2 regions of the Nonomuraea sp. NPDC048916 genome follow, and region 1 is predicted to be linked to the other one. Evidence: riboswitches for the same ligand, from Rfam matches in the RefSeq annotation. Region 1 holds a riboswitch; the other holds the start of a gene.
The links. Region 1 has a riboswitch for S-adenosylmethionine ahead of AB0C16_RS26625 (aminotransferase class V-fold PLP-dependent enzyme). Riboswitches for the same ligand answer to the same signal wherever they lie in the genome.
Positions count from the first base shown of each region.

Region 1 (3,201 bases):
GGCGGACTGCACCGCAGGCGCGCCGCGCGGCAGGTCGCCGCGGGCGAAACCACCGGCCGCACCCCGCCGCCGACGACCGGGCCCACCTCCACGACCGGCGAGACCACGACAGGCCCGCCGAACGTGCCCAGGCAGCCCCGGGGGTTCAGGTCGAGCAGCGACCTGAGCGACCAGGACATGCAGGACATCGACGCCATCATCGACGAGCCGACGAAACGCCGCCCGCCCAACCGCTGAGCCGGCTAACGGCCGGTGAGGTCCCGCAGAGCCCCGACGAGGCGGTCCACGTGCTCCTCGGTGCTGCCGATGCCGATCGACGCCCGCACCGCGGAGGCCGTGCCGTCCTCGCAGCCACCGTCGTGCTCACGGTCGTGCCCGCTTCGGTCCTCGTCGGCTCCCGCGTCGCCCACCCCGTCCGGGCTCCTGCGCTCCGGCGTGCCGAGCAGGTGGCGGACGAACGGGTGCGCGCAGAACTTGCCATCCCGTACGCCGATCCCGTACTCGCCGGAGAGCGCCTCGGCGACCTCCCGCGCGGAGTGGCCCTCCACGGTGAACGAGACGATGCCCACGCGCGGGTGGTCCGGCCCCCACAGGGACAGCTCGCGCACGCCGGCGATCGAGGCGAGCCCGGAGCGCAGCCGGGAGATCAGCCGCTCCTCCTCGCGGACCAGCGCGGTCCACCCGGTGGCGGAGAGCGCGTCGCAGGCGGCGGCCAGCGCGATGGCGCCCAGCACGTTGGGGGTGCCGGCCTCGTGACGCGGCTCGGGGTCGTCATGCCACACGGGCTCGCCGTCCACCGAACGCACCGCGCCACCGCCCTTCAGGTACGGCTCGCCCCCGGCCAGCCAGTCGCGCCGCCCGATCAGCGCCCCGGCGCCGAACGGCGCGTAGAGCTTGTGCCCGGAGAAGACCACGTAGTCGAGGTCCAGCGCGGTCAGGTTGAGCCGCCGATGCGGCACCAACTGGGCCGCGTCGACCAGGATCCGGGCGCCGTGGCGGTGCGCGATGTGCGCCAGCGCCGCGATCGGCCAGAGCTCGCCGGTGACGTTGGAGGCGGCGGTCACCACGAGCAGCTTCGGCCCGTCGACGGCCGCCAGCGCCTCGTCGGCCGCGCGTACGGCCGCTCCGGGGAAGTCGGGCGGCGGCAGCCGTACCGCATTCCTCCAGGGCAGGAGGGAGGCGTGGTGCTCGGTGTCGAAGACGACGGTGGTCGTGCCGGCGGGCAGGCAGGCGGCGAGCAGGTTGGTGGCGTCGGTGGTGTTGCGGGTGAAGATCACGGCGTCGTCGGGGCGGGCGCCGACGAAGGCCCGTACGGTGTGCCGGGCCTGCTCGTAGCGGGTGGTGGTGAGCTGGGAGGCGTAGCCCGCGCCGCGGTGCACGCTGGAGTAGGCCGGGAGCGCGGCGGCGACGGCCGCGCTGACCGGCTCCAGACAGGGGGCGCTCGCCGCGTAGTCGAGGTTGGCGTAGCCCACCAGCCTGCCGCCCCTGACCGGGACCTCCAGGCCGGCGCCGAGCACGGCCGGGATCGGGCGGCGGCCGTCGTCGGCCGACGCCTCGGCGGGCTGGGCGGGCACGGAGTTGAAGATCGTCAACGTGGACACGGCGAACCTCCTGAGGGCCGTCGGACCCCTGGAGCAGCCACGGAGCCCGCGCTTGCCCGCCACACCTCGTGACGGACCAGGTCTTCACCCGGGGCACCCCGCCGCGGACGCGAGGGTTGCCGGCCAGCGAGCCGGGGCTTGGCGCTGGCGCTCATGACCTACGCCCGCACTATAACCGACCCGCCACATTCGATCGCAACCCGGTGAACTTCTGAGTCGCCTGGCTCGTTGGTACCCCCGATATCCCCCGATTGCGTGGAGGCAGGCAGATGCTGGACTGGGTGGCCGACCCACAGATCTGGATAGGGTTCTTCACGCTGGTGGCCCTGGAGATCGTCCTGGGCATTGACAACATCATCTTCATCTCCATCCTGGCCGGGAAGCTCCCGCCGGAGCAGCGCGACAGAGCACGCGTCCTCGGCCTGGCGGCGGCCCTGATCAGCCGCCTGCTCCTGCTGCTTGCGCTGTCGTGGGTGGTGCGGCTGACCGAGCCGTTGTTCGAGGTGCTGGACCACGAGATATCCGGGCGTGACCTGATCTTGCTGCTGGGCGGGTTGTTCCTGCTGGCCAAGAGCGTCACCGAGATCGGGCACAGCATGGAGCCCAAGCACCAGGACGGCAAGACGCGGGCCGTCACCTCGTTCGCCTCGGTGATCGCGCAGATCATGGTGCTCGACGTGGTGTTCTCGCTCGACTCGGTGATCACCGCCGTGGGCATGGTCGACGAGCTCGGCGTGATGGTGGCGGCGGTCATCGTGGCGGTGCTGGTGATGTTGTTCGCCTCGGGGCCGATCAGCAGGTTCGTGGACCAGCACCCGAGCATCAAGATGCTGGCGCTGGCGTTCCTCGTGCTGATCGGGGTGCTGCTCATCGCCGAGGGTTTCGGCCAGCACATCCCGAAGGGCTACATCTACTTCGCGATGGCGTTCTCGGTCATCGTCGAGCTGCTGAACATCCGGATGCGCAGCAAGCACTCCAAGCAGGCAGAACTTCCTTCTAAGATGAAATAGTGCGCTTTGATCCTTGGAATCCGGATTTTGTGGCTTATCCCTACGACGTCTACGCCGACCTGAGGCGTGAGGCTCCGGTCAGCTTCTTCGAGCCGACCGGGCAGTGGCTGATCTCCCGCCACGCCGACGTCAACACCCTGCTCCGAGACCGCCGGCTGGGCCGCTCCTACCTGCACGTGGCCGGCCACGAGGAGTTCGGCCAGGAGGCCGAGCCGGAGTTCCAGGAGCCGTTCTGGCGGGTGGTCAGAGCGGGCATGCTGGACGTCGAGCCGCCGGTGCACACCCGGCTGCGCCGCCTGGTCTCCAAGGCGTTCACCCCGCGCATGGTCGAGTCGCTGCGCCCCCGCGTGCGCGACATCGCCGGCGGCCTGGTCGACACGTTCGTGGAGAAGGGCGGCGGCGACCTGATCGCCGAGGTCGCCGAGCCGCTGCCGGTGACGGTCATCGCCGAGATGCTGGGCATCCCCGAGGCCGATCGTCACCTGCTGCGCCCCTGGTCGGCCGACATCTGCGGGATGTACGAGCTCAACCCGTCGCCGGAGGCCCAGCACACGGCGGTGCGGGCGGCCGACGAGTTCGCCGGTTACCTT
Region 1 covers NZ_JBEZFS010000026.1:59,142-62,342, forward strand. Annotated here, with positions in the region: gene AB0C16_RS26620 (DoxX family protein) at 1-237, shown strand, start outside; gene AB0C16_RS26625 (aminotransferase class V-fold PLP-dependent enzyme) at 243-1,601, opposite strand; SAM riboswitch class IV at 1,645-1,760, opposite strand; gene AB0C16_RS26630 (TerC family protein) at 1,871-2,611, shown strand; gene AB0C16_RS26635 (cytochrome P450) at 2,641-3,201, shown strand, end outside.

Region 2 (3,201 bases), on a different contig from region 1:
CAGCGCCAGCGCGAACGCGCCGTTGTAGTCGCGGTAGGACTCCCACTCGCGCTGGAACCGGGTGCCGAACCGGGGGGAGTTGGGGATGTCGTAGAGCAGGTGGTTGACGAACCAGAGGGTGGAGTTGGCCACGGCGTTGTAGGCGCGGTGGAACGTGGCGGGCGGGATGTCGAGCATCCGCAGCGCGCCCGTGTCATAGCCGGCCTGGTCGAGGCGGCCGCCCGGCGCCTGTCGCACGGCGCTGCGGTCGCCATCGGTCAGGGCGGCGCATACCCACAGCACTCCGACTTCTTTGGTCACTCCGGACAGTCCGGACACCAGGCCGCCGCCACCACGTTTCATGGTCAGAACGCCGCCTTCGGAGACGGTGAACGAGACGGGGCCTCGGTTCGAGGCAACCAGGACGCTGTTCATTTAAGCTCCCTCCGACCATAGGATCCCAGCTATGGCGCTTGATGAGCTAACCGAGGACCTGGCCCGCTCCGCCGCTGCCGGAGATCATCGCGCACTCGGCGAGCTCCTGCGCCGGATCGAGCCCGATGTGATGCGCCACTGCGCCCGGATCCTGCCCTACCGCCAGGACGCCGAGGAGGCGTCGCAGGACACTCTGCTCGCCGTGGCGCGCAACATCGGGCGCTTCGAGGGACGCGCGAGGTTCAGCACATGGCTGCACATCGTGACCGCCAACTGCGCGCGCACCACCTACCGGTCGCTCAAGCGCAGGGCGGCCGAGCAGAGCTCCGACGAGTTGCCCATGCAGAAGCCCGACGCGCGCCGGGTCAGCGTCATCGCCGGGTCGCGGCTCGACCTGCTCGACGCGATGGAGGCGCTGGAGGCCGACAAGCCCGATCTGGCCCAGGCGCTGGTGCTGCGCGACATCGTCCAGCTCGACTACAACGAGGTGGCCGAGCATCTCGGCATTCCGCTCGGCACCGCCAAGTCACGCATCCACCAGGCCCGCAAGTACGTCCAGGCGGCGCTCGGCGAAGACTACAGGTGAGACCGGCCGTCTCATCTCCTGAGACGGAGGGTCAGCTCGGCCGCCTGGCCAGGTAGAGTCCGTACCAACAACTGCATATTGCTCATCCAGAGGGGCGGAGGGACCGGCCCTGCGAAGCCCCGGCAACCCTCCCGGCTTTCGACTCGCGACCTGGCGAGGCCGACCGGGACAGGGTGCCAATTCCGGTCCGCGGTCAGGGTGGCCGCGGGCGAAGATGAGGGAAGGCCTCGCTTCATGTCGCTCGACTTTGGTCCCGCCAGCGCTCTCTCCTGCCGCGAGTGCGGCGCCCGCTACCCCCTCGGTCCCAGCTTCGCCTGTCCGGAGTGTTTCGGGCCGCTCGAAGCGGCCTACTCCTTCGGCGCCGTCTCCCGGGCCGGCATCGAGGCGGGCCCCGCCAACATCTGGCGCTACCGCTCGCTGCTCCCCGTCCCAGCCGACGTCGCCGAGAAGCCCAACATGAACCCGGGCTGGACCCCTCTCGTCAAGGCCGGCAACCTCGGCCGCGCGCTCGGCATCAAGTCGCTGTACGTCAAGGACGACTCGGGCAATCCCACCCACTCCTTCAAGGACCGGGTGGTCGCCATCGCCGTCGAGGCGGCGCGCAACTTCGGCTTCCACACGCTGTCCTGCTCCTCCACGGGCAACCTGGCGGGCGCGGTGACGGCGGCCGCGGCCAGGGCCGGGCTCGACGCCTGCGTGTTCATCCCCGCGGGCCTGGAGCAGGCCAAGATCGCCATGGCCCGGGTGTTCGGCGGCAGACTGATCGGCATCGAGGGCAGCTACGACGAGGTCAACCGGTTCTGCTCGGAGCTGATCGGCGACCCGCTGGGCGACAAGTGGGGCTTCGTCAACGTCAATCTGCGGCCCTACTACGCCGAGGGCTCCAAGACGCTCGCGTACGAGATCGCCGAGCAGCTCGGCTGGCGGTTGCCCGAGCAGATCATCATCCCGGTGGCCTCCGGCTCCCAGCTCACGAAGATCGACAAGGGCTTCAAGGAGCTGGTCGCGCTCGGGCTGGTCGAGGATCGGCCGTACAAGATCTACGGCGCCCAGGCGCTCGGCTGCTCGCCCGTGTCCGGCGCCTACAAGGCCGGTCATGACGTGGTGCAGCCGGTCAAGCCCGACACCATCGCCAAGTCGCTGGCCATCGGCAACCCCGCCGACGGCCCCTACGTGCTCGACATCGCCCGCCGCACGGGCGGCGCCGTGGAGGACGTCACGGACACCGAGATCGTCGCGGCGATCAGGCTGCTGGCCTCGACCGAGGGCATCTTCGCCGAGACGGCCGGGGGAGTGACCGTGGGCGTGCTGAAGAAGCTCGTCGAGACCGGGCAGCTCGACCCGGAGGCGGAGACCGTGGTGCTCAACACCGGCGACGGGCTGAAGACGCTCGACGCGATCGCCGACGGCGCCCGGCCCACGGCCGTGATCCGGCCCTCTCTCGACGCGTTCCGCGCGACTGTCTGACAATCAGGAAAGGCGAGGTTTATCATGAGCGTTTCTGTGCGAATTCCCACCATTCTGCGCACCTATACCGGAGGCGGCGCGGAAGTGAGTGGCGAAGGGGCGACTCTTCGTGACGTGCTGGCGAAGCTCGACTCTGACTATCCAGGGATCGGAGCGCGAATTCTGGATGAATCGGGCAAGATTCGTCGTTTCGTCAACGTTTACGTTGGGGAAGAGGATGTCCGTTTTGCCGATGGGCTCGACACGGCGACGCCCGAGGGTGCGCAGATCTCCATCATCCCGGCCGTCGCAGGCGGTTGACCTCTCGTCACGTTCGGAAGGCGCCCCGTTGCGGGCGCCTTCTGCTTTTCCAGGAAATTCAATATTGAACTACCTTGACACGTGATGAAATGCGTAGTTTGGTGCTTTGACTCTGTTGCCAAACGCCGTACCACAGGTATGGTCGAGGGCGATCGTCTGGCTGATTTCACCATAAGTCATGGCGATTGCGGGTCTCGCGGACGAATGGGCGGGATCCGCGAGCCCAGTAAGAGGAGTCGGAAGTGGCGCAGGGCACCGTCAAATGGTTCAACGCGGACAAGGGCTACGGCTTCATCGCGGTAGACGGTGGTAAGGATGTATTCGTCCATTACTCAGCCATCATGATGGACGGGTATCGCTCTCTCGAACAGGGCCAGCGGGTCGAGTTCGAGATCACGCAGGGCCAGAAGGGGCCGCAGGCGGAGTCGGTGCGC
Region 2 covers NZ_JBEZFS010000057.1:511-3,711, reverse strand. Annotated here, with positions in the region: gene AB0C16_RS37120 (trehalose-6-phosphate synthase) at 1-414, opposite strand, end outside; gene AB0C16_RS37115 (RNA polymerase sigma factor) at 446-1,000, shown strand; SAM riboswitch class I at 1,080-1,221, shown strand; gene thrC (threonine synthase) at 1,235-2,467, shown strand; gene AB0C16_RS37105 (MoaD/ThiS family protein) at 2,492-2,767, shown strand; gene AB0C16_RS37100 (cold-shock protein) at 3,010-3,201, shown strand, end outside.
Region 2: linked by a shared signal. The riboswitch ahead of thrC (threonine synthase) and the one ahead of AB0C16_RS26625 (aminotransferase class V-fold PLP-dependent enzyme) in region 1 are both predicted to bind S-adenosylmethionine.